Regions from separate parts of the Vibrio vulnificus NBRC 15645 genome, predicted to be linked through region 1. Evidence: riboswitches for the same ligand, from Rfam matches in the RefSeq annotation. Region 1 holds a riboswitch; the other holds the start of a gene.
What was found. A riboswitch is a leader RNA that binds a small molecule or an ion and turns the genes downstream of it on or off. The one in region 1 is predicted to bind lysine.
Positions count from the first base shown of each region.

Region 2: linked by a shared signal. The riboswitch ahead of tet(35) (tetracycline efflux Na+/H+ antiporter family transporter Tet(35)) and the one ahead of lysC (lysine-sensitive aspartokinase 3) in region 1 are both predicted to bind lysine.

Region 1 covers NZ_CP012881.1:1,888,906-1,903,795, reverse strand. Annotated here, with positions in the region: gene galU (UTP--glucose-1-phosphate uridylyltransferase GalU) at 1-190, shown strand, start outside; gene uvrA (excinuclease ABC subunit UvrA) at 333-3,155, shown strand; gene AOT11_RS08870 (PglL family O-oligosaccharyltransferase) at 3,222-4,985, shown strand; gene AOT11_RS08865 (pyridoxal-phosphate-dependent aminotransferase family protein) at 5,050-6,171, opposite strand; lysine riboswitch at 6,387-6,565, shown strand; gene lysC (lysine-sensitive aspartokinase 3) at 6,686-8,035, shown strand; gene metH (methionine synthase) at 8,117-11,797, opposite strand; gene AOT11_RS08850 (cation:proton antiporter) at 11,991-13,325, shown strand; gene AOT11_RS08845 (sensor domain-containing diguanylate cyclase) at 13,367-14,794, opposite strand; gene AOT11_RS08840 (FIST signal transduction protein) at 14,796-14,890, opposite strand, start outside.
Region 2 covers NZ_CP012881.1:230,003-244,892, forward strand. Annotated here, with positions in the region: gene hisB (bifunctional histidinol-phosphatase/imidazoleglycerol-phosphate dehydratase HisB) at 1-413, opposite strand, end outside; gene hisC (histidinol-phosphate transaminase) at 483-1,523, opposite strand; gene hisD (histidinol dehydrogenase) at 1,534-2,829, opposite strand; gene hisG (ATP phosphoribosyltransferase) at 2,835-3,731, opposite strand; His leader region at 3,775-3,911, opposite strand; gene tet(35) (tetracycline efflux Na+/H+ antiporter family transporter Tet(35)) at 4,092-5,693, opposite strand; lysine riboswitch at 5,800-5,979, opposite strand; gene AOT11_RS00990 (H-NS histone family protein) at 6,469-6,876, shown strand; gene AOT11_RS00995 (inosine/guanosine kinase) at 6,922-8,226, opposite strand; gene AOT11_RS01000 (hypothetical protein) at 8,343-8,612, opposite strand; gene mnmA (tRNA 2-thiouridine(34) synthase MnmA) at 8,802-9,926, shown strand; gene hflD (high frequency lysogenization protein HflD) at 9,937-10,554, shown strand; gene purB (adenylosuccinate lyase) at 10,703-12,073, shown strand; gene AOT11_RS01020 (DUF3833 domain-containing protein) at 12,283-12,816, opposite strand; gene AOT11_RS01025 (chalcone isomerase family protein) at 12,818-13,381, opposite strand; gene AOT11_RS01030 (DUF2878 domain-containing protein) at 13,338-13,853, opposite strand; gene AOT11_RS01035 (SAM-dependent methyltransferase) at 13,858-14,890, opposite strand, start outside.

The DNA.
Region 1 (14,890 bases):
AATCACCGACGCGCTACTCAAACAAGCAAAAGCAGGTTGTGTGCTTGCATACAAGTTTAAAGGTCGTCGTTTTGATTGCGGCAGCGTTGAAGGCTATATCGAAGCAACCAACTATTGCTACCAAAACCTTTATCTGAAAGATGAAAAGAAATCTGAGCTGGGTAAATTTAGTACGCAAAAAGAGAAGTGATCAACGTCCTCTAAACCGATACGTAAGGCGCTTTGGATAAAGCGCCTTATTTTTAACTGTTTTTTTATCCAGTATTTTATTGCACATTTCTCACACTATGTAATACTTGCTCAACTTGTTGGTATTACACAGAGCATCAAAGATGGACAAGATAGAAGTTCGCGGAGCACGTACCCATAATCTCAAAAATGTTAATCTCACTATCCCACGAGATAAGTTGATCGTCATTACTGGCTTATCGGGTTCAGGGAAATCTTCTTTGGCCTTTGATACCCTTTACGCTGAAGGTCAACGACGTTATGTAGAATCCCTGTCAGCCTACGCTCGCCAGTTTCTCTCTTTGATGGAAAAGCCCGATGTTGACCACATTGAAGGCCTCTCGCCAGCAATTTCTATCGAGCAGAAATCCACCTCACACAACCCGCGTTCAACCGTAGGGACCATCACAGAAGTGTATGACTACCTTCGCCTACTGTATGCCCGCGTTGGTGAGCCTCGCTGTCCTGAACATCAAGTCCCTTTAGCCGCTCAAACCATTAGTCAAATGGTCGACAAAGTTCTGGAGCTGCCTGAAGGTGCCAAAATGATGTTGCTCGCCCCCATAGTAAAAGAGCGCAAAGGCGAACACGTTAAAACATTAGAGAACCTTGCTGCTCAAGGTTTTATCCGTGCTCGTATTGACGGAGAGACCTGTGACCTCACCGATCCACCAACGCTAGAGTTACACAAAAAGCACACCATTGAAGTGGTGGTTGACCGCTTTAAAGTGCGTAGCGATTTACAACAAAGACTCGCAGAATCCTTTGAAACGGCACTGGAACTCTCAGGCGGCATCGCTGTGATTGCCCCTATGGAGGGTGACGGTGAAGAGAGCGTTTTTTCCGCCAACTTTGCGTGTCCCCACTGTGGTTATAGTATGCAAGAGCTTGAGCCACGTTTGTTTTCGTTCAATAACCCAGCCGGTGCATGTGGTACTTGTGATGGCCTCGGGGTACAACAATATTTTGATCCTGACCGAGTGATTCAAGATGCCAATTTAAGTCTTGCGCAAGGGGCGATTCGTGGTTGGGATCAGAAAAACTATTACTATTTCCAAATGCTCACATCGCTGGCTGAGCATTACGATTTCGATTTACATGTCCCTTTTAACTCGCTTTCAAAACGCATCCAAGAAGTGATCTTAAAAGGCTCAGGGCGCACTGAAATCGAATTTAAGTACATCAACGATCGAGGCGACATTCGTCTAAAACGTCATCCATTTGAAGGCATTCTCAATACACTCGAACGCCGTTATCGCGACACAGAATCTAACTCGGTACGAGAGGAGTTGGTAAAATATATCTCCACCAAACCTTGCGCCAGTTGTGGCGGAACACGTCTGCGCCTAGAAGCTCGCAATGTGTTTATTAATGACACGACATTGCCGCAAATCGTCGAGTTGAGTATCGCTGATGCATTGACCTTTTTCGCCACCTTAAAGCTTGACGGGCAGCGAGCTCAAATTGCTGAGAAGGTCATGAAAGAGATCAACGATCGACTGCAGTTTTTAGTCAATGTTGGCCTCAATTATTTGAACTTGTCTCGCAGCGCTGAAACCTTGTCTGGTGGCGAAGCACAGCGTATTCGTCTAGCTAGTCAGATCGGTGCCGGTTTGGTTGGGGTGATGTATGTGCTCGATGAACCATCAATAGGCCTTCACCAGCGTGACAATGAGCGCTTACTCAAAACACTGACGCACTTACGCGATCTCGGCAATACCGTATTAGTCGTAGAGCATGATGAAGATGCGATTCGTTGTGCCGACCATGTGATTGACATTGGCCCTGGCGCTGGCGTACATGGTGGCCAAGTGGTTGCCGAAGGAACAATGGCCGAGATTCTCGCCAATCCAGATTCCTTGACCGGACAATACTTAAGCGGTGCCAAGCAGATTATTGTGCCGACCCAACGCACACCAAGAGATAAGAACAAAACGGTTGAACTCATTGGAGCCAGTGGCAACAACCTTAAAGACGTCAATCTTTCAGTGCCTGTCGGGCTATTCAGTTGTATCACCGGGGTTTCTGGTTCAGGTAAATCAACACTGATTAACGACACCTTCTTCAAAATTGCGCATACTCAACTCAATGGGGCAACCACTGCTCAACCAGCGCCTTATAAGTCTATTAAAGGCTTAGAGCACTTCGATAAAGTCATCGATATCGACCAGAGCCCGATAGGTCGCACACCGCGTTCGAATCCAGCGACCTATACGGGGATTTTCACTCCGATTCGAGAGTTGTTCTCCGGCACCCAAGAGTCTCGTTCACGTGGCTATAAACCTGGGCGTTTCAGCTTTAACGTTCGTGGTGGCCGCTGTGAAGCTTGCCAAGGTGATGGTGTTATCAAGGTTGAAATGCATTTCCTACCCGATGTGTACGTGCCTTGTGATGTGTGTAAGGGCAAGCGCTACAACCGAGAAACGTTAGAAGTCCACTATAAAGGGAAGAGCATTGATGAAGTTCTGGAAATGACGGTGGAAGATGCTCGAGACTTTTTCGACCCAGTTCCCGTCATTGCGCGCAAGTTGCAAACCTTAATGGATGTTGGTCTTTCTTATATCCGTTTAGGTCAAGCGGCCACCACCCTCTCTGGCGGTGAAGCACAACGGGTGAAACTGGCCCGTGAGTTGTCCAAACGCGATACGGGAAAAACCCTTTATATTTTGGATGAACCAACGACGGGCCTACACTTCCACGATATCCAGCAACTTTTGACCGTATTGCATCGCTTGCGCGATCATGGCAACACCGTTGTCGTGATTGAGCATAATTTAGATGTGATCAAAACGGCCGACTGGATCATCGACTTAGGTCCAGAAGGCGGCCAAGGTGGAGGGGAAATCATTGCTCAAGGAACACCTGAAGATGTGGCGCAGATCGAAGGTTCGCATACCGCACGCTTCCTTAAGCCTATGTTGAAATAGAAAAAACAGGTAAAGTGATGAAACCAGCGTAAAGCTGGTTTCTTTTTTCAGATTAAGATTCACGTTATGGCAACGATACACGTAAGCGGTACGCAATTAGCAGAACCTAAGGCACAAGTGCCTCTCAACAAAAAGTTTTTACTGGCACTGGCGATCCTCTTTCTCGTCGCTATGCATTTCTTTATGCCCAATCCTGGAGGCGCAGGGCTTGCGCTCTCTTTCAACCCAACCACTTGGATTGCGTTCTCCTTTGTCTTTGCTCTGGGTTGCTACCAACTTGCTAGTCAGCAATCTTTACGTTATTCCAAACTGACCATTGGCCTATTTGTCAGTTGTCTCATTCTGACCGTGCCACTTTTTTATGCCAACAGTCACTACATGCAGTCAGTGGGTCGCTTAGTTGGTCTCTGGGCTGGCTTTGGCTTCTTTGTGTTGCTGCAACAATTCAGCTTTAGTAATAAACACAAACAACGCTTGTTATGGCTCATCGTATTGGCAGTCGTGGTCGAGTCCTTCATCGGCTATTACCAGTTCCTTTGGCTCAAACCCGGTAATTGGATGGGGTATGACACGCTGTCAAATCGACCCTATGGTATATTCCAGCAGCCCAATGTGATGGCAAGCTTTCTTGCAACAGGGTTAATTATTTCTGGCTACCTACTAGCGAGACAACCACACAAATACAATAAGCATCTGAGCGAAATCACTTTACTCTATTTGCTTCCACTGCTCACAGTCCCTTTGATCGTGGTGTTAGCCTCTCGTACCGGTTGGCTAGCCGCCATGATTGCCACTCTTTTGCTGCTGCCCTATCTCTACCGATTTGGTACTAAAATTCGTTTTTGGGGTTGGCTGGGGTCAATTATTCTGGGGTTAAGCTTATCCGGTGCACTACTTCACAGCACCGAGAGCAATTTGGCGGGGCAGAAAACCAACTTAGAATCAGCAAGAGCCTATACCTTCCCGCAAGCACTCGATATGCTGATAGAGAAGCCCTTCACTGGTTACGGTTACGGCAATTTTGAGTCTGCCTACACCTTGTACACGGCAAGGCAGCACTTGCTCAACAAGCAATATCCACCAGCACTTCCAGCGATGGATCATCCACATAACGAGCTGCTCTATTGGGGCGTAGAAGGCGGGCTGGTTCCGCTATTGGGGATTTTTCTCGCCGCCATTTTGGTATTGAACCGAATCTACAGTGCCAAGAAAGGCACGCGTTTGGCCATGTTTGCCTTGTTTGTGCCGATCGTACTTCACAGTCAACTGGAGTACCCTTTTTATCACTCCGCGGCACACTGGCTGATCTTCATCATGCTCATCTATTGGGTTGATCAACGTGTAGCGAAAGTCAAAAGCGTAAGTTTTTCTCGCATCAGTAAAACGGCGTTACGAGTCGCCAGTTTAGTGGTGCCGATACTGACCACTTTCTACATGCTGAGCGCCCTGCATACTAACTACGTGCTGACCAAGTTTGAAACCACTCGCCCGGTTAATCCAGAGCTCTTACAACGCGTCACCAACCCCGTAGTGTGGAAAGATCGCTTCGACTGGGATGTCTACAGCACCTACCTCAATATTGGTTTAGCAACACAGGACGCTAAGCTGATTCAACCTTATATCGATTGGTCCCTTGAGATCATTAAGACCAAGCCAAGACCTGCGTTTTATTCCAATTTGATCTTAGCCTACCAAGGGCTTGACGATTTGAGTAAGGCAGAACAAGTAAAGGCGGAAGCTGAGTTCCTCTTCCCTAAAAACGACTTTAGCAACATTCACTATCAACCACCGTCGGCGGCATTGTCTAACTCCGTTTCATCCAGTCAGTAATTTGTCGTGTAATAAAAAAGCGAAGCTCACCAGCTTCGCTTTTTTATTGTTCATTGACCAAAGACTATTGAGTGAGCGACTCTTCAAGCGTTCTTAAACATAACGCGACATTTTCCTCTCTCGCACCGTAACCCATCAAGCCTATACGCCACGCTTTACCAGCGAGCGCTCCCAGACCAGCGCCAATTTCCAAGTTATAAGTTTCAAGCAAATGGCTACGCACTTTCGCTTCATCGATACCTTCAGGCACATAGATCGCGTTTAATTGAGGCAAACGGTACTCTTCATCCACCACAAATTGGAAACCCAGCTTTTCGAGACCTGCTTTCAGCTTGTTGTGCATTTCTTCATGCCGTGCCCAAGCGTTCTCCAAGCCTTCATTTTTCAGCATCAACAACGCTTCGTGCAGTGAATACAAGCTATTAACGGGGGCAGTATGATGATAACTGCGTTTTCCTTCCCCACTCCAATACCCTAACACTAAGCTTTGGTCTAAGAACCAGCTTTGCACGGGTGTTTTGCGTGATTGAATTTTCTCAATGGCGGCAGAAGAAAACGTCACAGGAGCAAGACCAGGGACACAAGACAGACATTTTTGACTACCGGAATACACAGCATCAAGTTGCCATTCATCGACTTTAAGCGGGATACCTCCCAGCGAAGTGACCGTATCAACAATCGTCAGCACACCATATTGTTTTGCTAATTTCCCCAATGTCTCCGCATCACTTCTTGCGCCTGTCGATGTTTCTGCATGAACAAAAGCCAAAATTTTGCTATCCGGATGTTGCGTTAAGGCCTGCTCGACCTTCTCAACCGAGACTGGCGTTCCCCATTCATCATCCACTAATACCGCCTCTCCGCCAGCACGAATGACATTTTCACGCATGCGCTCACCAAACACCCCATTGCGGCAGACGATGACTTTATCTCCCGGCTCAATCAGGTTCACAAAGCACGCTTCCATTCCCGCACTACCTGGTGCAGAAACTGCAATGGTAAAATCATTCTCAGTTTGAAAGGCGTATTTAAGCAGTTGTTTGAGCTCATCCATCATCTGAATAAACAACGGATCCAAGTGCCCAACCGTTGGGCGGCTTAGTGCTTGTAGTACTTGCGGGGAAATATCAGACGGTCCTGGCCCCATTAAAATACGACGTGGTGGAATAAAGCTTTGAATTGACATACCGGCTCCTTGCTAAGCGTGAAAAAGGTTAACGGACAGCGTAATCGTTTTAATGCAAATTATGTTTCTCCACACTAAAGCAAACGAGCAACGACAGCAATTAGCCGACAGTCTTAGAGGTCAAACCAGTGTCACAAATTTGTTAATAAAAACTTTCAATCAAGATCGAATTAAGCGTTGACATTGGAGTGTGAAAAACGTTCAATGTTTAAGCTTTTTGCAGAAGAGGAGCACTGCCCAGGCAGATGTTTTGTGGAGCCGCAACTCCAACACAGAACATTCAGGGGGAGTAGTGCCGAGGTAGATCAAAATTGCAGGATTTGATCTGTCGGTTGACTTGGGTTGAGTCCCATCAACTGTCATCAGCTCAGCCTGATGAAGAGCTTCTGAGATGGATTTTCTGATTATTCAAACTGACCTCTCTAAACCGCTCTGCCCCTTTCCTCACCAAAACAAACATCGGATGTTGGATTACCAACGGTTAATATTTTTCGGAAGTCGTGGGAGAAATGCCGTGAGCGCATTGAATGTAGCGAAATTTGGTGGAACAAGTGTTGCAAACTTTGAGGCAATGAGTCGTTGCTCGGCCATTATTGAAAACAATCCAGAGACACGCTTAGTCGTAAGCAGTGCATGCACTGGTGTCACTAACCTATTGGTAGAGTTAGCCAATGGTGTTCAATCACAAGAAAGACGCGCTGAACTTCTAGCCCAATTGGCTGAAATTCATGATGCGATTCTCAATCAATTGGAAGATGCCACCGAAGCGGCAGCAGAGGTGTATGCGATTCTTGATACCATTACTAGCCTTGCTGAAGCGGCATCCATTCAAGCCAGCAATAAACTCACCGACCACTTGGTCGCGTGTGGCGAGTTGATGTCGACCCATATTCTGGCCCAGTTGATGCGTGAACGCGGTGTCAATGCAGTGCGATTTGATATTCGAGAGGTGCTACGCACAGACGACAACTTTGGCCGCGCAGAGCCGGACGTGGCGAAGATTGCAGAGCTGGCGCAAGAGAAGCTTTTGCCACTTTGCCGCGATTACGTGGTAGTGACTCAAGGCTTCATCGGATCGGATGAGGAAGGCAATACCACCACCTTAGGTCGTGGTGGTAGTGACTACAGTGCGGCCTTGATAGCTGAAGGGTTGAAAGCAACCGGGTTAGAAATTTGGACTGACGTCCCTGGGATTTACACCACGGATCCGCGCATTGCAGCGAAAGCGGCGCCAATTCCAGAAATCAGCTTTGCAGAAGCGTCTGAAATGGCGAACTTTGGTGCAAAAATCCTGCACCCTTCAACCCTCGTTCCAGCCCTTCGTCACGACATTCCCGTTTTTGTCGGATCGTCAAAAGAGCCAGAAAAAGGCGGTACTTGGATTCGCCACGAAGCTCAGAGTTCACCACTTTTCCGTGCATTAGCGCTGCGCTGCAACCAAACCATGGTGACGTTACGCAGTGCGAAGATGTTCCATGCATACGGCTTTCTTGCCAAAGTGTTTGAAATTCTCGCGAAACACAAAATCTCCGTGGATTTGATCACCACATCAGAAATCAGCGTTTCCCTCACTCTAGACAAAACGGATACTTCTGGTGGTGCACCTGAGCTACCACAAGCCGCTCGTCAAGAACTGGAAGAACTGTGTACGGTCGAAGTTGAACACAATCTGTGTTTGGTGGCATTGATTGGTAACCATATGGAAACCAAGGGTTACGCTAAAGAAGTCTTCAGCACCTTAGGGGATTTCAATTTACGTATGATCTGCTACGGGGCAAGTGATCACAACCTTTGCTTCTTAGTCGATGCTCACGACTCAAAGAGTGTGATCCAAAAACTGCATCAAGATCTTTTTGAGCGCTAAACATCGTTTTAAGATCACATTGATCCAAAGAGAAAAGGTCACATCGCTGTGACCTTTTCTTTTTCTCAACGCTGGCCAGTATCAGCCATTAATGTTTGGACCAAGCCATTTTTCGGCTTCCAGTAAATCCCAACCTTTACGCTCAGCATAGCTTTCCACTTGGTCTTGCTGAATTTGTGCGATGGCAAAATAACGCGAATCGGGATGAGAAAAATACCATCCTGATACCGAAGCTCCCGGCCACATCGCGTAACTGCTGGTGAGTGACATGCCAATGGTTTCTTCTACGTTAAGCAGTTCCCACAACGGCCCTTTCTCGGTGTGCTCAGGACAGGCAGGGTAACCCGGCGCAGGACGGATCCCCTGGTATTTCTCACGGATCAATTCTTCGTTTGAAAGGTTTTCGTCGGCAGCATAGCCCCAAATCTCTTTACGGACACGTTCATGCAGATACTCTGCAAAAGCTTCCGCTAGACGATCGGCAACCGCTTGAATCATGATCGCGTTGTAGTCATCCCCCTGTGCTTTGAACTGATCTGCGAGTTCACGCTCGTTCACACCACCCGTCACAGCAAAAGCACCGATCCAATCATTTTTGCCACTCTCTTTTGGAGCAACGTAATCTGACAAACAGTAATTCGCCCCTTTGGGTTTCTCCGTCTGTTGACGAAGATTGTGCAGCACTTTCGCTACTTGAGTGCGAGACTCATCGGTATAGACTTCAATGTCATCACCAACACTTGCCGCGGGGAACAAACCACACATACCACGCGCCTTGAGTAACCCCTCTTGTTCGATACGATCTAGCCACTCGTTAGCATCTTCAAACAAACGCTTCGCTTCTTCGCCCACTTCTTCATGATCAAAGATGGTTGGGTATTTGCCCACTAGGGACCACGTGAGGAAAAATGGTGTCCAGTCGATGTATTGGCGCAACGTCGCCACATCAAAGTCGTCAAACACGTGCACACCTGGCTGGCTAGGTACAGGAGGCGTATAGCTTTGCCAATCAATCGCCACCTTGTTCGCACGTGCTGCTTCTAGCGTCACAGGCTTAGTACGCGGCTTCTTGCGATTATGCTGATCGCGAACCAACTCATAATCGGCCTGCAGGCGTTCAACAAACGCAGGACGTAACTCATCAGAGAGCAACGAGGTACACACGCCGACTGCGCGAGAGGCGTTATTCACGTATACCACCGGATGTGAGTAGTTTTGTTCAATCTTCACCGCAGTGTGCGCCTTGGATGTTGTCGCGCCGCCAATAAGCAAAGGCAAGTCAAAGCCAAGACGCTCCATCTCTTTGGCTACGTGCACCATTTCATCGAGTGATGGGGTAATCAGACCAGAAAGACCGATGATATCGACTTGTTGCTCTTTCGCGACTTTCAAGATCTGCTCACACGGCACCATCACACCGAGATCGATGATCTCGTAGTTGTTACATTGCAGTACTACGCCAACAATGTTTTTGCCGATATCGTGTACATCCCCTTTCACCGTCGCCAATAAGATCTTACCGTTTGAAGAACCTGCTTGTTTTGATGCATTGATGAAGGGCTCCAAGTGAGCCACCGCCTGCTTCATGACGCGTGCTGATTTCACCACTTGTGGTAAGAACATTTTGCCCTCACCAAACAGATCGCCCACCACGTTCATGCCGTCCATCAGAGGACCTTCAATCACTTCCAGTGGCTTGCTGGCGTTTAAGCGTGCTTCTTCGGTGTCCTCGACAATGAACTCGGTGATCCCCTTAACCAAAGCATGCTCAAGACGTTTCTCGACAGACCAAGTACGCCACTCCAGTGCCGATGCGTCTTCTTGCTTGCCTACGGCATTTTCACGGTACTTTTCGGCAATCTCCAATAAACGTTCAGTGGCATCGTCGCGGCGGTTCAGTACGACATCTTCGACCGCTTCACGTAACCTTTCAGGCACGTTGTCATAAATTTCGAGCTGGCCAGCATTCACGATGCCCATGTCCATCCCGTTCTTAAAGCAGTGGTAAAGGAATACAGCGTGTATCGCTTCACGGACGTAATTGTTGCCGCGGAATGAGAAGGAAACGTTCGATACCCCGCCTGAGATCATCGCATGTGGCAAATCGCGTTTGATGTCTGCCACCGCTTCAATAAAGTCGACCGCGTAGTTGTTGTGTTCATCAATGCCCGTTGCAACGGCGAAAATATTGGGGTCGAAGATAACATCTTCCGGTGGGAAACCGACTTCATCAACCAAAATACGATAGGCTTTGGTGCAGATCTCCAGTTTGCGTTCACGCGTATCCGCTTGGCCGACTTCATCAAATGCCATTACGATCACAGCGGCGCCATAGCGACGAATCAACTTCGCCTGTTCGACAAACTTCTCTTTCCCCTCTTTGAGAGAAATAGAGTTCACGATGCCCTTGCCCTGGATACACTTGAGGCCAGCTTCAATCACTTCCCATTTAGAAGAGTCGACCATGATCGGCACTTTGGAGATTTCAGGTTCAGATGCACATAGGTTAAGGAAACGCACCATGCACGCTTCTGCATCGAGCATCCCTTCATCCATGTTGATGTCGATGATTTGCGCACCGTTTTCAACTTGCTCACGTGCAACGTCCAACGCTTCATCATACAGTTCTTCTTTGATCAAGCGTTTAAAGCGCGCAGAACCAGTAACGTTAGTACGCTCACCCACGTTAACAAAAAGGGTATCTTTGGCGATAGTCAGCGGCTCTAAGCCAGATAAACGACAGGCGACTGGAATCTCAGGCAAGACACGAGGACTCACTCCTTCCACCGCTATTGCCATATGGCGAATATGTTCTGGCGTGGTGCCACAACAACCACCAATCAGGTTGAGAAAACCACTTTGCGCCCACTCTTTGACGTGTTCCGCCATCTCTTCTGGAGAGAGGTCGTACTCACCAAAGGCATTCGGCAGGCCCGCATTCGGGTGAGTGGAAACAAACGTTTCAGAAATTCGAGAAAGCTCTTCAACATAAGGGCGCAGTTCGTCGGGTCCAAGCGCACAGTTTAAGCCAAAAGAGATAGGACGTACGTGACGAAGAGAGTTGTAAAAGGCTTCCGTCGTCTGACCGGAAAGCGTTCGACCTGAGGCATCGGTGATGGTACCCGAAATCATGACAGGGAGTGCGAAACCTAATTCTTCAAACACCGAATCCACCGCAAACGCACACGCTTTCGCATTCAAGGTATCAAAAATAGTTTCGATAAGGATGAGATCAGAACCACCGCGGATCAGTGCACGAGTCGATTCAGAATAGGCCTCTACCAGCTCATCAAAGCTGACGTTGCGATAGCCCGGGTCGTTTACATCTGGCGAAATGGAACAAGTACGGTTGGTTGGACCAAGCACTCCCGCAACATAGCGCGGTTTCGCGGGATTTTTGGCTGTCCACTCATCTGCGGCTTCACGTGCTAACTTCGCGGCAGCAAAGTTGATCTCTTCGCTCAGGCTTTCCATATCGTAGTCAGCCATCGCGATGGTGGTGGCGTTAAAGGTGTTGGTTTCAAGAATATCAGCACCCGCTTCTAGATAGGCATGATGAATTTCTTTAATCAACTGCGGCTGAGTTAGCACCAGTAAGTCGTTATTGCCTTTTAAATCGCTATGCCAATCAGCAAAACGCTCACCACGATAATCTTGCTCCTGCAACTTGTAGCCTTGGATCATGGTGCCCATACCACCATCAATCAATAAGATTCGCTGCTTCAGTTGTGCTTCAATCTGCGCTCTAATATTACTTCCCACAATACCGCCTCATTCCTTTTTCTAATATCGACATCCTATCACACAATTTTCAGGAGTCTAGACGTCTAAAAACACTAATTTTGACTATTTTGCCTGCAATCTTATTGGACCATTTTACTAGGAAAAAGAGATTGCTATTTGCTCATCAAACGAGGAGAATTTCGTTCACAAATTGTTACAAATAGAGAACTGTATGTCGGTCTACTATACTCTCTGCTTTCTATCCGCTGCAGCAATGCTGATTGCTTTTGTAAACAGCAAGATAGGCAAAATGCAGACTACCATCGCGATTACCGCGGGTTCAATGGTGCTCTCATTACTTATTTTAATTGCTGGTCAGAACAACTGGTTCCACTTAACTGAAATCGCTACACAAACCATGTCGAGCATCGACTTTGAAGATTTCCTCCTCAAAGGTATTTTGGGCTTCTTATTGTTTGCCGGTGGTTTAGGCATCAAACTACCCAATCTTAAAGATCAAAAATGGGAAATTACCGTGTTAGCCTTAGGAGCGACACTTTTCTCTACTTTCTTTATTGGTTTTGCTCTTTATGGCATTTGCCAGCTCATTGGCATTCAGTTTGATCTGATTTACTGCCTGCTTTTCGGTGCACTCATTTCACCGACCGACCCGATAGCCGTTTTAGCCATCGTGAAAAAACTCAAGGCACCGCGTCGAATCTCAACCCAGATTGAAGGTGAATCACTGTTCAATGATGGCTTTGGTCTCGTGATTTTTGTGACTTTGTTTACCATCGCATTTGGCCACGAAACCCCCACGGTAGGCAGCGTCACCATGCTGTTTATCCAGGAAGCGATCGGCGGTATTTTGTATGGTTTCGCGTTGGGGTTACTCTTCCATTATCTTATCTGTGCCACAGATGACCACTCAATGGAGCTACTACTCACTATTGGCATTCCAACAGCAGGCTATGCTTTTGCAGAAGTGCTCCATGTTTCAGGTCCTTTAGCCATGGTGGTTTCTGGCATTATGATTGGTAACTGGACGCGCTTCATCGGCTTCTCTAAAGAGAGTGAAGATCATCTCGACCATTTCTGGGAGCTCGTTGATGAGTTTCTGAACGGTGTGCTTTTCCTTCTGATTGGTATGTCGATGTTGCTGTTTAAGTTCCACCAAGAGGACTGGATCTTAATGGCAATTGCCATCCCTCTTGTATTAGCAGCTCGCTACCTCAGCGTCTTTCTCTCATACATCGGCTTTAATCGCTTTCGTCGCTACAACCCGTGGTCAATTAAAATCCTCACTTGGGGTGGATTGCGCGGTGGTTTAGCCTTAGCGATGGCACTCTCAATTCCATCGGGTATCTGGGTTATTCCAGATAAGCTCATCGACGTGAAAGAGATTATTCTGGTAATGACCTACGCGGTGGTGGTTTTTTCAATATTGGTTCAGGGCTCAACCATCACTCCAATGATTGAGAAAGCGAAGAAAGCACAAATCGATTTTGAAGAACAAAACAAAGTAGAATCAGAAAGTAAAGTGAATCAACAATCGCTTTCATCATAATTGAGAAGGGCTGGCAACAGCCCTTTTTTACATTACAGTCCTTACTGGGACGCGATTACACAGTTCCGACCATGCGCTTTTGCATGATAGAGGCATTCATCAGCCTGTTTCATCAATTGTTCGAGAGGTGTGTTAAGCTCCGACGGCTGCAATGTTGCCACGCCAATGCTAATGGTCATTTGTAACAGTTGCTGTTCATAGTGGACTTGCATGTTTTCCACAACGCTTCGTAATCGATTAGCCACGTCAAATGCTTCCTTTTCGCCTAATCCCGGTAACACAACGGCGAACTCTTCTCCTCCTAAACGACCGATAACATCTATTTCTCGTGTTGAGAGATCAGCCATCTTAACAAGTTCAACAAGAACCAAGTCACCAGCGGCATGACCATAGCTATCGTTGAATTTTTTAAAGTGATCGATATCTAGGATCATGATTGACAGTGGACAGCTCCAACGTTGACACGTTCTGATCGATTTTTCAGCTTGCTCGATAAAACTACGGCGATTAAATGCACCAGTAAGCGGATCGGTCGCAGCCAGATTACGCAACATGGCTTCGAGTTTTTTACGTTCACTGATATCGGTGATCGACATGATGATCATAGGTTTGCCTTCAAAAACCAAGCGACTGAAGGCCATCTCAATCGGAATATCTTTCTTTTCCGGCAGCATGAGTAACAAATCCGCACGGGTAATTTCCTGACTATCTTGTTCGTTAATGGTTTTTTGAATATAACGCTGGAATAACTCCCGGCTGCGCAAAGAGATAAAATCCATTGGATGGTGGGACAACACATCTTGCTCAGACATACCAAATAGGTGACAAATGAAATCATTCGTCATCAAAATATTCAATCGAAGATCGCAAATCAAAATACCAATAGGGGCTGAGTTTACGAGCTGCTGTAGCTGTTTTTCAGCACGTTTCGATTGTTGTAAACGCAGGTATTGCATCTCTTCGAGCTTTTTACGCAGGTAGATGTCTTGTAATACAAGCAGCCAACGGTGATTCCCAACGGCTGTAATGTTCGCCCTCACTCTATATTCGTTGTTGTTCAACTGAAATGCGATATCTTCGCTTCTTCCACCACGTGTTTGGTAGTTCTCAAGAAAAGCTTGAAACTCGCTAGATGCTTTGATGAAAGGGAGCTCAAAAATGCAATCCGTATTGGTATCAGGGCTAAGTAGTGGAGGGTCAAAATGACCAATTCGGACATCTCGAATAATGCCATCTCTGTCCATCCATAAACTCATGTCAGGCAAAGAGTCCAAAATCGAATTTAAGGTTTGATTGCGTTGATTGAGCTCATCACTACTGATATCTAGTGAACGCTCTAATATCGTGAGTTGCTCTGAGAAGGATTGATAGCCAGACTCCACCAACTCAACCAACAATTGAATTTTAGGGTCATCGGGAAGACCTTGCGGAAATACTTTTCTGAGCTGTCGCTGCAGTAAGCGATGCATACTACATTTCCGACAGAGTAGTAATGGTCATGGTTTGATTATGCAGATCTGCGCTTCCTTCCTCCGAGCTAGGGGCAATCTCACCATAAGAGTAAA
Region 2 (14,890 bases), 1.6 Mb from region 1:
TGAAGATCCGTTTGACGATCGCCAATCACAAATGAGTTCTGGAAATCCACTTTACCCGCTTGAAGGTACTCTTTTACCAAGCCCAATTTCGGTTTGCGGCAAGAACAATTGTCTTTTTCAAAATGAGGGCAGATCAGTACATCATCAAATTTCACCCCTTGAGATTCGAAAATCTCCATCATCATATTGTGTGGCGCATCAAAATCTTCTTGCGGATAGCTGTCTGTTCCAAGGCCGTCTTGGTTGGTGACCATCACTAGACGGTATCCTGCTTCCTGCAACGACAACAAGCTTGGAATAACAAATGGCTCTAGTTTTAGCTTATCTAAACGGTCTACTTGAAAATCAACTGGCGGCTCAACAATTAAGGTGCCATCACGATCGATAAAAAGGATTTTTTGTTGTTTGCTCACTCGAACTTCCTTATTGCTATTCTTTTGGCGCTCTCGCTGTTTAGCGAGAGCAATTCATTTTTTCTCTACTTATGAGTAGTAGTTTCTAATGAAACCCAGTGTTTTCTCGCACTCATCTCGGCTGCCAACACTGACTCTTACGCAATCTTTGATTGGCGAGTTTCGCAAGATGATGCCGGACTCCCAAGCCGCCTTAAATAGCTCGTCACCATTAGGGAATTTCACCAGCAGATAATTACCCCACCCTTCAAACACTTCTAAGCCTGCAATCATTGATAATCCCACCTGCAAATAGGCACGATTCGCGTTGAGGTCGAGCACTTGGAACTTGGCACGAGCCAAGCCAGCTTCTGACAATGCTTGTGTCGCAATTTCCGCGACAGGCACGGGTACCGGATATGGCGCGATAACTTTTAGAAGTACATTAATCAGCTCTTCATTCGCAAGTGTGAATCCACAACGCAAGCCAGCCAATGCAAAGGCTTTCGACAAAGTACGCAAAATCGCAAGGTTCGAGTACTGCGCAAGTAAATCGACGGTTGAGGCCTCTGGACAAAAATCGATATACGCTTCATCCATCACAACAATGGCTCGATCTTTTGTCATCTCTAGCAAGGCGATGATGTCTTCTCGCTTCACTAAGTTGCCTGTTGGATTGTTTGGTGAACAAACAAACACCAACTTAACCTTGTCCAAATTGGCTTCAATACCTGCAAGGTCTAACTGCCAATCCTCTGTCAGCGGCACGGTTTTGCGCTCAACGCCAATAGTTTCAGCGCTAACAGAATACATGCCATACGTAGGAGGGCAGTAAAGAATGGCATCTTCATTTGGTTCGCAGAAAGCACGAATCAGCAATTCGATACCCTCATCCGCACCACGCGATGTGAGAGTTTGTTCAGGTTTAACACCTGCATAGGCAGCGTAAGCAGCAATCAATGCTTTCGGCTGACAATCACTGTAACGATTCAAGCGCGCAAAGTTTGTGCGGTATTCATTGTCAAATGGCGATTCGTTGGCATTCAACCACACATCACCGGTTCCACCGATGCGGCGCGCCGAAAGATAAGGCGTCAGTTTCTGTACACTTTTACGAGCAAGCTTTTCCATCGTCTTTTCCTTAGCTACGCGCAGTTAATTTTTCAACACGAATTGTGACCGCTCGTTTGTGTGCGTCCAATCCTTCTGCTTCCGCCATCGTCACCACCGTTGGAGCAAGGTTTTTCAGCCCTTCCGCAGAGAGTTCTTGTACCGTCATGCGTTTAGAAAAATCAGCCAATCCAAGGCTTGAGTAGGTACGGGTGTACCCATACGTCGGCAATACGTGGTTGGTTCCTGACGCATAATCGCCCGCCGATTCAGGCGACCAATCACCTAAGAAAATGGAACCTGCGTTATCCAGCAATGGCAACAACTCTCGAGGATTTTTGGTTTGAACAATTAAATGCTCTGGACCGTAATAATTTGAAATGGAAACCGCTTGGGTTAAGGAGTCAGCAATAATAATCAAGCTCGACGCCAGTGCTTTTTCAGCTATAGAGGCGCGTGATAATTGATTCAACTGTTTCTGTACAGCATCCGTTACTTGATCTGCAATCAAGACAGATGGCGTCACTAAAACCACTTGCGAGTCTGGTCCGTGCTCAGCTTGGCTAAGTAAATCGGCGGCGATAAAATCAGCATCTGCTGTTTCGTCAGCAATCACCAGCACTTCTGATGGCCCAGCCGGCATATCAATGGCTGCACCACGAAAATCATTACTCACTTGACGTTTTGCTTCTGTGACATAAGCATTACCAGGACCAAATATTTTATCCACCTTAGTGACACTTTCTGTCCCATAGGCCATCGCCGCGACCGCTTGCCCACCGCCAACATTGTAAACTTCATCAATATTACAAAGCTTTGCCACATAGAGAATCTCATCGGCAATCGGTGGTGGTGAACATAAAACCACTTTACGGCAACCCGCGATTTGCGCAGGAACACCCAGCATCAATACCGTAGAAGGCAGCGGTGCACTGCCACCAGGAATGTATAAACCCACTTTTTGTATCGGGCGAGTGACTTGTTCACACACCACACCCGGTTGTGTTTCGACTTTAATTGGCGTCGGTTTCTGAGCATTGTGGAACTTCGCGATGTTGGCGTAAGCCTGCTCCAGCGCCTGCTTCATTTTTGAAGTTAAGCGAGCAGAAGCGTCTTCGATTTCTTGTTCTGTCACTCGAATCGATTCAGGTTTAACGCGATCAAACTTCTCCGTCAGCTCGATCAGAGCAGCATCACCTTCTGCTCTGACTTTCGCAATCACTTCTGCCACTGCAGCGGTAATATTCGCACCTTCAGTTATCGCTGGACGTTCCAAAATAGCGTCTTGTTGCGTCTCACTAAGAGATTGCCAAACAACCGTTCTCATGAGCCTTACTCCATCATTTTTTCAATTGGTAGAACAAGAATAGAGCTCGCGCCAAGTTCTTTGAGCTGTTCCATCGTTTCCCAGAATAGGTTTTCTGTACTCACCAGATGTACTGCCACTCGTTGTTTCTCTGCAGAAAGTGGTAACACGGTTGGATCTTCCGCCCCTGGCAACAGTGCTTTGATCTGTTCTAGCTTATCGACTGGAGCATGTAGCATGATGTATTTGGATTCTTTGGCTTGCTGAACGCCTTGCATACGCGTTAACAGCTTCTCGATAAGCGCTTGCTTGTCTTGGGCAAACTCACCTGAACGTTGAATAAGTGTTGCTTTAGATTGGAAAATAACCTCTGCCTCTTTTAGGCCATTGGCTTCTAGTGTTGCGCCTGTTGAAACCAAATCAGCGATTGCATCCGCCAAACCAGCACGAGGCGCCACTTCAACTGAGCCTGTCAGCATACAGGTTGAGAAAGCCACACCTTGTCGATCCATATACGCTTTTAGCAGTTGTGGGTAAGTCGTCGCAATACGTTTCCCTGCAAGATCCTGAGGGCCATTGTATTTTTCATCTTTATCAATCGCGATGGACAAACGACATCCACCAAAATCTAAACGACTCAAGGTTTCAAATTGACAAGCATCACCAGTGGCTTTACGTTCTAGGCGCACTTCTTCCAGCACGTTTTCACCGATAAAACCAAGGTCGACAACGCCGTCCATGATCAGCCCAGGGATGTCATCATCACGAACTAATAACAGATCAATTGGCATATTTTCTGAGTGCACGACTAAACGCTCACCCATAATATTAAATTTAACGCCACACTTTTTTAAGAGCCCTTGGCACTCTTCACTCAGTCGGCCTTTTTTCTGAATTGCAATTCTTAAGCGTTGTGTTTGCATGACATTGTCCCTGTGCTTCAATTTGAAAATGATGAAAGTAAAAACTAAAAAACCCTCGAGAGATGTTGGTCTCCCGAGGGTTTAAAATCTGAATTTGATGATTTTCACCTCCGGGAGTTTCCTATCTCCCGGGTATGCGTACATCTCCCGAAAGACTAGATTGGGTGATGATGGTGATGAATGTTCATTACAAAATTACGCATACTTATATAGGCTCTTAGCTTGATTGCTTCGTTGATAACCACACTAACTAAGCTTCTCTTATTTTGCAACACTTTATTTTAAAAAATATCAATTTGTATAAGACAAATAAAAAGGGTAGCCGAAGCTACCCTTTCAAAGTTCATATAAATGAATATGTTACGCTTGTTGGCAAGACTCAATCTTTGCTTTTGACAACCAAGAGAGGATTGCACAAACGATGATGAATGCCATCGTTGCAGCCGCTAGTGAGAACATAACGGAAGCGGTCATACCCAATACAACGAAACCAATACAAGATACCAGTGCCACTGCAAGTGCATAAGGTAACTGAGTCGCTACGTGGTCAATATGATGACAACGTGCCCCCGTTGAAGAAAGAATCGTCGTATCAGAAATCGGTGAACAGTGATCACCAAAAACAGAACCCGCTAATACTGCACTTAGCATAGGAAGCATAAGAGCGATATCTGTCGCACCCGCCATATCACCCGCGATAGGTAGCATAATACCAAACGTGCCCCAAGATGTTCCGGTAGAAAACGCCATCAAACCAGAAAGCAGGAATAGAATCACAGGTAGCCAATGCGGGGTAATATTGCCTTGTGCCATTGTAGATAGATAACTACCTGTTTTCATATCACCAATAACAGAACCAATCGTCCAAGCGAAAATCAGAATAAGGATTGCACCAAACATCGATTTAGCACCGATCCATAAAGTGCGAGCAATTTCTGCAACTGGAAGACCTTGTTTGAACACAGTGAACAATGCCACAGCCAAACCAACCAGACCACCATAAATAAGCGATGTACCTACGTTGGTATTTTCGAACGCACCAAGCAAGTCGAAAGCTTTACCATCTGCCGCAAGTGCTTGGCCACCGGTATAGAGCATTGAAGCAACCGTTGCAATAATCAAAGCAATGATCGGCATAACAAGATCTGTCACTTTACCTTTATCGCTTTCACGGATATCAAGCTCTTCGTCAATTTCATGCGCTTCTTTTAGGTCGGTATCAGCGTCATTGTCAAAGCCACGGCCTTGTGAAGCGGCAATTTCATGTTCACGCATTTTACCAATGTCTAAACCAAACCAAGCAACCGCAAACACCATTAACAAGGCGAAAATCGCGTAGAAGTTCATCGGTACTAAACGTAGATATGCGCCCAATGCGGAATATTCAGTGATGCCATGTGACACCAGAATACCGCCGATAATGGTCATGATGTACGCCCCCCAACTCGAGGCAGGCATCACCACACACATTGGAGCGGCTGTTGAGTCTAGAATATAAGCCAGTTTGGCGCGTGAAACATAAAAGCGGTCTGTTACTGGGCGAGAAATCGCACCCACAGCTAGGCTATTGAAATAGTCGTCTACAAAAATGAATACGCCTAAAAACGCTGCGAGTAATTTCGAGCCTCGCTTACTTTTCACTCGAGTCTGTGCCCATTCAGCAAAAGCACGAGTGCCTCCAGAAAGAGTCAGTAGCGCAGTGGTCATACCCAATAACAACAAGAAACCAACAATACTCATATTCCAAGTATTGATGCCACCATCTTCAATAAAAACAGCTGAAACTTTATCTGTAATATAAGCTGCCGCAGAGCCTACCGAATAATCATTCAGTAACACTGCACCTAGAAGAATACCGACACCAAGCGATACAAGCACTTTACGCGTTAAAATGGCGAGCGTCAGTGCCACTATCGGCGGTAAAAGTGAGATGGGAGATGTAGCAAAATCTATTAAATTCATGATCTTCAAAAACCAAAGTTTGGCTAGAGATCTACTGCAGACAAAGTAAACAGGATGTCCGTTACTTATGTTGAACTAAGCGACAGGGAAGTGAGCACTTCACCCAACCTACAGTAGCGCTCCATAGTTATAAGTTAAATACTATGGCAGTGTTGTTCCTTTCGGATGCAACCCCAGCAAACTGCTTTGATATGCAATTCACTTCGGCAATGGATACCTTTCACTATTATTCATTGGCATCACCCCAATAATAGTTACTCTTTACCATTGCGCCTCTACGTCGATAACAAATTCTTAACTATCTGCCGATTAAAAAAACAACAAATAATCTAATTTATCGCATCAGGTAGCGGCTATTGTACTCATGACGCTCCTCATTGCAACAGATCTGTCTTAAGTTGATTAAATTTGAAAAATCAATATGAGACAGGTTTTCTATTGCCATTTCATTAATCCATGCTCTTTACGTCATGCTACTAATAATAGAAAAAATGAGATCACAAACCACTTTTCATTGAACCATTTTGTTATAAAGCCATCTAATCATTCGTCAAATATTTTTGAGACAGCTTTTTGTTCGTTGAAGGAATTGCTTCTACAACTTTCGTCTGTCTTAGAAATTTTATAATCATTCTTTTTTAATTTTTTTACTTTTAATATTGCTTATATTGTATTGCACGTTAATATTAGCATCGTAAGAATTAATCTAGTTTGTTTAATTTAATTCTCGGTATTATTATTAGACAATCGACTTAGCGAATATATAGGAAAGGTTATGTCTGAACTAACAAAAACTCTGTTGAACATTCGCAGCCTACGTGCGTTTTCTCGTGAACTTACTCTTGAGCAATTAGAAGAAGCTCTAGATAAATTGACAACTGTTGTTGCAGAGCGTCAAGAAGCGGAAGCAAAAGAACGTGCAGCGAAAGCTGAACAAGAAGCGAAACTAGCGGCTATCGCAGAACAAATTGCTAAAGATGGTATCGATGTCGAAGCACTAATCAGCGCACTTGCTGGCGAAACTAAAGTGAAGAGCAAAGGTAAACGTGCTCCTCGCCCAGCAAAATACAAGTACGTTGACACCAATGGTGAAGAAAAAACTTGGACTGGTCAAGGTCGTACACCTTCTGCAATCCAAGCTCAATTAGATGCGGGTAAATCTCTAGAAGATTTCGAAATCTAATACATTTTAGATATCAGTAAAAAGGCTCCTTTCGGAGCCTTTTTATTATCTTTCCCAGTACGCTTCTTCTAAGCTATCTTCGCGTTCAGGTAAGCCACGAGATAGGCGCGGAGAATGTTGTACCAACACTTCATAACTGGCACGGTTAGCATACTTACACACTTGAGAAAAAGATGAGTACGTCAAAAACTCATACACGTGCTTACTTGAGTTTGGCACGTTTTCTTTGTGATATTTGTTTGCCGCCATATCGTGCAGTACCGCTGAAAGTGCAGCATCACCTGCCCCATTGGTATTTTTAATTTTCTCAGGACCGCCCATATACGGTGAAATATGTGAATAGACTTTAATCGGGTTTTCACAAGATGCCTTTTTCGTTGGGCGACTAAATTCATAACGATTGAATTCAGCAATGCAGCCTGGAAGTAACGGTAGAGATGTTTCACGCTTCGCGCTGTCTTCCGTATAACCGGCCATAAATAGACCTAGCGGACCCGCAGTACAAAGTACCATGTCTGCCCAATCCAATGTTTTATCTGAAGCGGCTAAAGGATCGGATTCCCCAGTCAATGCTTCTGCTTCATCTTCATTCATCGCAACTACCGTCACATTGTCACGAATAAATTCTTGCCAGAAAGTTGGATCATCTTGAATCACAAATTTAGTACCAAGCGTCAAAACAACAGGTACATCGTATTTTTTTGCGTACTCGATAGCTTTCATCGTCGCATCAGGCATTGGATCACCTTCTTTACAACGAATCAAATAAGCGGTGAGCACCAAAGCTGAGGCTTTTTTAAAGATCTTTTCCGGAATATTATCTGGATGAAGTTGGTTCATTTGACCTTCACTAATCGCAAAAGTACGTTCACCATCTTCGGTAATCAACGCGAAACAACGACCAATCGCCCCATCGACACCTTGCAGATAATTAAGATCCATACGGCTTGATGTGTTACATAAGTAACGGTATCCGTAACTACCAATCTTAATATCTTGACTCATCACGCCCAATAATGTCGAACGATCATCTGCTAGCACTGAGTAATTGTGCAGCGTATTGCCAATCGTACCGCCAGCGTATTCGTTGGTAATCAGATTTTCTTGCTTTAATTGCTGATATAGCGCTTCTGCCGTCACATCATCAATAACCAGTGAGTGCCCTTTACTCAAACCGTATTTTTCAATCATTTCCGACGTCACTCTCGCTTCGATATCCACCAAAGTTTGATCAATACCGATAATATGAGTACGCGTCATTTTCTTGCTTTCCTGCGCCTGACTCACTAATGGGTCACGTGCATGTACGGGAAAATAGTGTTTTGATTTGCGCTGTCCGGGAAATTTCATAGTGTTTGTCTGAGTACGGGGTTAAAAGAAGTGCGGATTCTAACTCGCACTCCCATAGGCGGCAATAAAGGCAATTATAGCAAACGTTTGCTACGTGCTTTTTATTTTGCGAGGCGCTATTCACCTTCCATAAAGCTTAAATCTGGCAGGCAATCCAAGTTTTCGCTGTAACGTTTTAGATTGAACTCGCCGTCATTTTTCATCACGTCGAAAATCTCAATTGACATTGAACACGCCATCATCGCCACCGCATCTTCACGAGGCGTGCCTGTCATCATTAGGCGCATCAACGTTTCTTTGACCTTGATTGGATTTCCATCTTCAAGTTGATTTTCAATGATCTCGATAAGATCCGCTTCTTGCATAAATTGCATTTCATCAGTCATGATGTTTTCTCATTAGGATTTTTTCCAACTATGCCACATTCCCACTCAGAGCTCGCGCGGAATTTCTTTTCGTTTGTCCTTTTGCTGAAAAAAGCAGCGAAAACGAATTGTGATTGCGATCTCGGATCTGTCACCCGTTTCTGCTTTCTGTTAGAATTCGCCTCCAGTTAATTTTAAGGGTGTTGAGTAATGTCTGATAACAGCCAAAAGAAAGTCATCGTTGGTATGTCTGGCGGTGTTGATTCATCGGTTTCTGCCTATCTTCTAAAACAGCAAGGCTATCAAGTTGAAGGCCTATTTATGAAGAACTGGGAAGAAGATGATGATTCTGAGTATTGTACTGCGGCAGAAGATCTCGCCGACGCTCAGGCTGTTTGTGACAAACTTGGCATTCACCTACATAAGATCAATTTTGCGGCAGAATACTGGGACAATGTATTCGAATATTTCCTTTCCGAATACAAGGCGGGCCGTACCCCTAACCCAGACATCCTTTGTAACAAAGAAATTAAGTTCAAAGCATTTTTAGAGTTTGCTGACGAAGTACTTGATGCCGATTACATCGCGATGGGTCATTATGTCCGTCGTTCTTTCCCTGAAAATGGTGAAAAGCCACAGATGCTGCGTGGTTTAGACGGCAATAAAGATCAGAGCTACTTCCTCTACACGCTAAGTCACGAACAAGTGGCACGTAGCCTCTTCCCTGTTGGTGAGCTGGAAAAGCCTGAAGTTCGTCGCATTGCGGAAGAACAAGGTCTGATTACCGCGAAAAAGAAAGATTCTACCGGTATCTGTTTTATCGGCGAGCGTAAGTTCACCGATTTTCTAAGCCGCTACTTACCGGCTCAACCGGGTAATATTGAGTCACCAGAAGGCGAAGTGCTTGGTCAACACCAGGGTTTGATGTACCACACGCTAGGCCAACGTAAAGGCCTACATATTGGTGGCCGTAAAGGCGGTGGCGGTAACGAAGAACCATGGTTTGTTGCAGAAAAAGACCTTAAGCGCAATGTGTTGATTGCCGTTCAAGGACAAGATCACCCGATGCTGAAGTCCGAAGGCCTGATTGCTTCTCAGCTTCATTGGGTAGAACGTGAGCCAATTCGCGATGTGGTGAAATGCACGGTGAAAACTCGTTACCGTCAACAAGATATTCCTTGTACAATCATCCCTATTGATGACGAAAACATTAAAGTGATTTTCGATGAACCTGAGATCGCAGTGACCCCAGGTCAATCCGCTGTTTTCTACCAAGGTGATGTTTGTCTTGGCGGTGGTATCATCGAGAAACGCATTAAATACACTCAAGCTTAGGAGTCGTTACGTGGCGAATACACTTTATGACCGTACCATTGCTTTTGCTGGCATGTGCCAAGCTGTAGCGTTAGTTCAGCAAATCGCGAGAAACGGACATTGTGATCAAGATGCCTTTGAAACTTCTATTAAAGCAATTTTGAATACCAATCCAGCCAACACACTTGATGTGTTTGGCAATGAGTCACAACTCAAACTGGGTTTAGAATGCTTAGTAAAAGGGATTGATAGTACCCCCACTGGTAGCGAAGTGACTCGCTACCTCATCAGTTTGATGGCGTTAGAGCGCAAACTTATGGGTAGGAATGATGCGATGTCACAGCTTGGCGATCGTATCCAGATGGTACAAAGACAGACGGAACACTATGATCTTTTTGAAGAACAGATGATCAGCAATGTGGCCAGTATTTATCTCGATGTTATCAGCCCTATCGGCCCTCGAATCCAAGTGACAGGTACACCGACGGTATTACAACAAACATCGAATCAACACAAAGTACGTGCGTTACTCCTTTCTGGTATTCGCAGTGCCGTGCTTTGGCGTCAAGTTGGCGGTCGACGCCGCCATCTGATCTTCGGCAGAAAGAAAATGGTTGAGCAGGCGCAGATCCTGCTGGCCAGAATGTAATTCGACCATCATTAGCTCGCGCCAGACGCGAGCTAATTGTTTTGGTCAAAATCACCTTAGCGCAAACGTTTGCGCAATATTCGTGACAATTGCCACAGTTATTGGTATAAAGCTCGCGAAATTTTGAAACCCAATTCAGGAGAACATCATGGAACTGTCAGCATTGACTGCTGTTTCACCAGTAGACGGCCGTTACGGAAGCAAGACAATTGCGTTACGCGAAATTTTCAGTGAATACGGTCTACTAAAGTACCGTACTATCGTTGAAATCCGCTGGCTACAAAAGCTTGCTGCTACTGCTGAAATTGCAGAAGTGCCAGCGTTCAGCGCAGAAGCAAACCATTTCCTCGACGATCTTGCTGCTAACTTCTCTGAAGCAGACGCATTACGCATCAAAGAGATCGAACGTACTACTAACCACGATGTAAAAGCGGTTGAGTACTTCCTAAAAGAGAAAGTCGCTGACGTTCCTGAACTGCACGCAGTAAACGAGTTCTTCCATTTTGCCTGTACTTCTGAAGACATTAATAACACCTCACACGCTTTAATGCTTAAAGAAGCACGTGAGACGGTCATTCTTCCAGAAATTCGTAACCTGATTGACGCAATCAAAGCACTTGCTGTTGAATACCGCGACATCCCTCTTCTATCTCGTACACACGGTCAGCCAGCTTCTCCATCAACAATGGGTAAAGAGATGGCAAACGTGGCGTACCGTATGGAACGTCAATACAAGCAAATCGAAAACGTTGAGATCCTAGCGAAAATCAACGGTGCGGTAGGTAACTACAACGCACACCTCTCTGCTTACCCAGAACTAGATTGGCACAAATTCTCTGAAGAGTTCATCACGGAATCTCTCGGCGTTACTTGGAACCCTTACACCACACAGATCGAACCACACGACTACATCGCTGAGCTATTCGATGCTGTGGCACGTTTCAACACGATTCTGATCGACTTTGACCGTGACGTTTGGGGTTACATCGCACTAGGCCACTTCAAGCAAAAAACCATTGCTGGCGAGATCGGTTCTTCGACAATGCCACACAAAGTTAACCCAATCGACTTTGAAAACTCTGAAGGTAACCTAGGTCTTGCAAACGCAGTGTTTGGTCACCTAGCACAAAAACTGCCAATCTCTCGTTGGCAACGTGACCTAACTGACTCAACGGTTCTCCGTAACCTTGGTGTGGGTGTGGGCTACGCAATCATCGCTTACACGTCGACGCTTAAAGGCATCAGCAAACTTGAAGTCAACCGTGAAGCGCTTCTTGCGGAACTCGATAAGAACTGGGAAGTGCTTGCAGAGCCAGTACAAACCGTTATGCGTCGTTACGGCATCGAGAAGCCATACGAGAAGCTAAAAGAGTTAACTCGTGGTAAGCGTGTAGATGGCGAAGCAATGCGTAACTTCATCGACGGTCTTGAGCTTCCTGCGCACGAGAAAGCACGTCTAAAAGAGATGACGCCAGCAAACTACATCGGTCAAGCAATCGAGCTGACAGACAAGCTGTAAGAGAATCGAGAATCGAGAATCGAGAATCGAGAATCGAGAATCGAGAATCGAGAATCGAGAATCGAGAATCGAGAATCGAGAATCGAGAATCGAATAATTTTAGGGTTGACGTGAAAGCGTCAACCCTTTCTTTTTGAGCGCGAAGAGATAAGGCTCGACTCCTAGAGAGAAGCGTTCCCGAATCTCGGAATGCAGCATTCCTAACTGTTTTATTGCCTCTGGAAAAACAACGTTATCGTCCCTACCTCTACGCCAAACTTCTTAATCTTGGTGAGATTAAACACATGCTTTTCATCTTGGCGATAAAGCCAATCATCAAACGACACCGTCAAGCTTGAACCATCGATTTGCAGTTCAAAATCATAGCGCCATTGCAGTGCATTACCCAGTTCCATTCCCTCAGCGACGCCAATGATGTCGTCAGCTTCACCTTGATAGCGACCATCGGCCAATCGGGTAATCCGCCAAATGCGCTGATCAATCTCACCATCGTCAAAAACAAAATCTTCAACGAGAGTCAGAGTGTTATTTTCAACAGAACCGACAATCTCAACCTCAAAGCGTCTGGTTTGTTTACCACTATAATCTTGCACCATACCCCAAGCTTTCACATTTCCAGAAAAATACTCAAACAGTTCAAATTTTGGGGATGCTTGCTGGAAGTCCTTAAGATCACTCGAACAGCCGACCAAAGCGTTCAATGTCATAACAAGCAAAACGATAAAAACATTATGTTTATTCATCTTATTGATTCCACCCGATTAATTTTGCTCGCAAAGAGGGATATTGAGTTTTTGGCGATAACCAAATCGCGAGGAAAGCATCGTTAAGCTCCTGATCAGCCACATTACCCACCACTTCAGCTTTGTCACTGTCATGTCGATTAATAAGCAAACGCCCTTTTTCTCCATCTGTAATGTAGGTTAGCTTGTCACCTTTTTTGATGTTCGGAAAAATTAGCTCGAGGCTGTCTCTCCACGGTTTTTTCGCTGCGATCCCCATCTTTTGCCACTGCTCTTCCGTGGCACTGAGTAGATCCTCACGTGAAATATCGCGTAAGTATCGAATCTCCAAGGCGAGGGGATGTGGCGTAACATCAGCATTCACCTCGAACTCTCCATTTGGTGTAACCAACTTCGAATCATAGATATCAAAGACGAACCAGCTCAATCGTGCCTCCCCAACGGTCAGCCACTGCTGCCAAGTCTCGATGTCTGCCGCTCCAGTTTGACTATGCGAGCTAGACGAAAAGCCTAGCAAAATACTAAGAAACGTACTCCGAATGACACAACTTGCTTTTCTCATCATGGCGAAGAACCTTAATGATAAAGAGCGTGATGATTGCCCATTCTAAAAACACAATCGATGCCGTTATCAACACGCTGTAACCGTAATCCACCGCATTGAGTTTATAACCTGCGTAGTAACTTAAGCAGCCCCCCAATGCCCCTACCGTTAATACGTAAAACGGCGCAAAACGGAGCAAAATTCTTTTCAGTTGATAAGCGTACCAAGCAAAAACTATCCATAAGCTTAAAAGCCAAACGGGTAAGAAAGTCGAAGTGAACTGAAAAATTGAGAGATATTGATTAAGCGAGTCGACTAGGCAGCCGACCACGGCAATCAAAAGCGTTGGTTTCCAGGTTTTTTGGTCTACTCGGTGCTGATACCCCAATGTCATCAAGGCAAAGCAAAGTGTGACCCATTGCCACTGCTCAGTGCCAATAACCGCCAGAAACCAAACGAGATTGAACCAAGCAGAGGCAAGAATAAGAGCCATGATATTAGGCTCTTTGAAGCGTCATGTGTACGGTACTGATGCTACGAGCTAAGAATCCCCCTTCACAATAACTTAGGTAGTAACGCCACATACGAATGAATCGCTCGTCATACCCTAGTCTTTTTACTTGCTCTTCAGCGTGGTTAAAACGTCGGTGCCATTCTTGCAATGTTTTTGCGTAATCCATGCCAATATCAAACAAATCCCTAATCACTAAATCACTGTATTGGGTCGTGGCTTGAGCCAGTGAAGTCACTGACGGCAAAAATCCACCTGGGAAAATGTACTTTTGAATAAAATCGACGTTGTTACTGTAATATTCGTAACGTTGGTCGGCGATAGTGATCGCTTGTATTGCCATCAAACCACCAGGTTTTAATAACGACTGGCACACTTTGATGTAAGACGGTAAATATTGCTTACCTACCGCTTCTATCATTTCGATAGAAACCAATTTATCAAACTGCCCAGTTAAATCTCGATAATCTTTCTTCAATAACTGAATACGCTCAGTCAAACCTCTTTCTGCAATCTGTTGTTGCGCGTAGTCATATTGCTCATCTGAAATCGTCGTCGTTGTCACCCGGCAGCCATAGTTTTCCGCCATGTATATCGCCATCGCCCCCCAACCAGTGCCGATTTCAATCACCTCATCAGTGGGTTTTAATTGCAATTGCTGACACAATCGATCCATTTTATTTATTTGTGCTTGCTCTAATGACTCACTATCCGAGTGATAAATGGCAGACGAATATAACATTCTCTCATCCAAGAATACTCTGTAGAGGTCATTACCAAGATCATAATGGGCATGAATGTTTTTACGCGAGTTTTCCTGCGTATTTCGATTGCTCCAATGACTGAGTTTGTAAAGCAGTTTGGTGACCCAGCTACTTTGATTTTCTAATCCATCTAATGCATTCAGATTGAGCGCCATTAATTTCATTAACGAAGTTAAATCTGGACTGTCCCACCAACCATCCATATAGGCTTCACCCGCTGCAATACTGCCACCCCGCATTAAACGCGAATAAAAT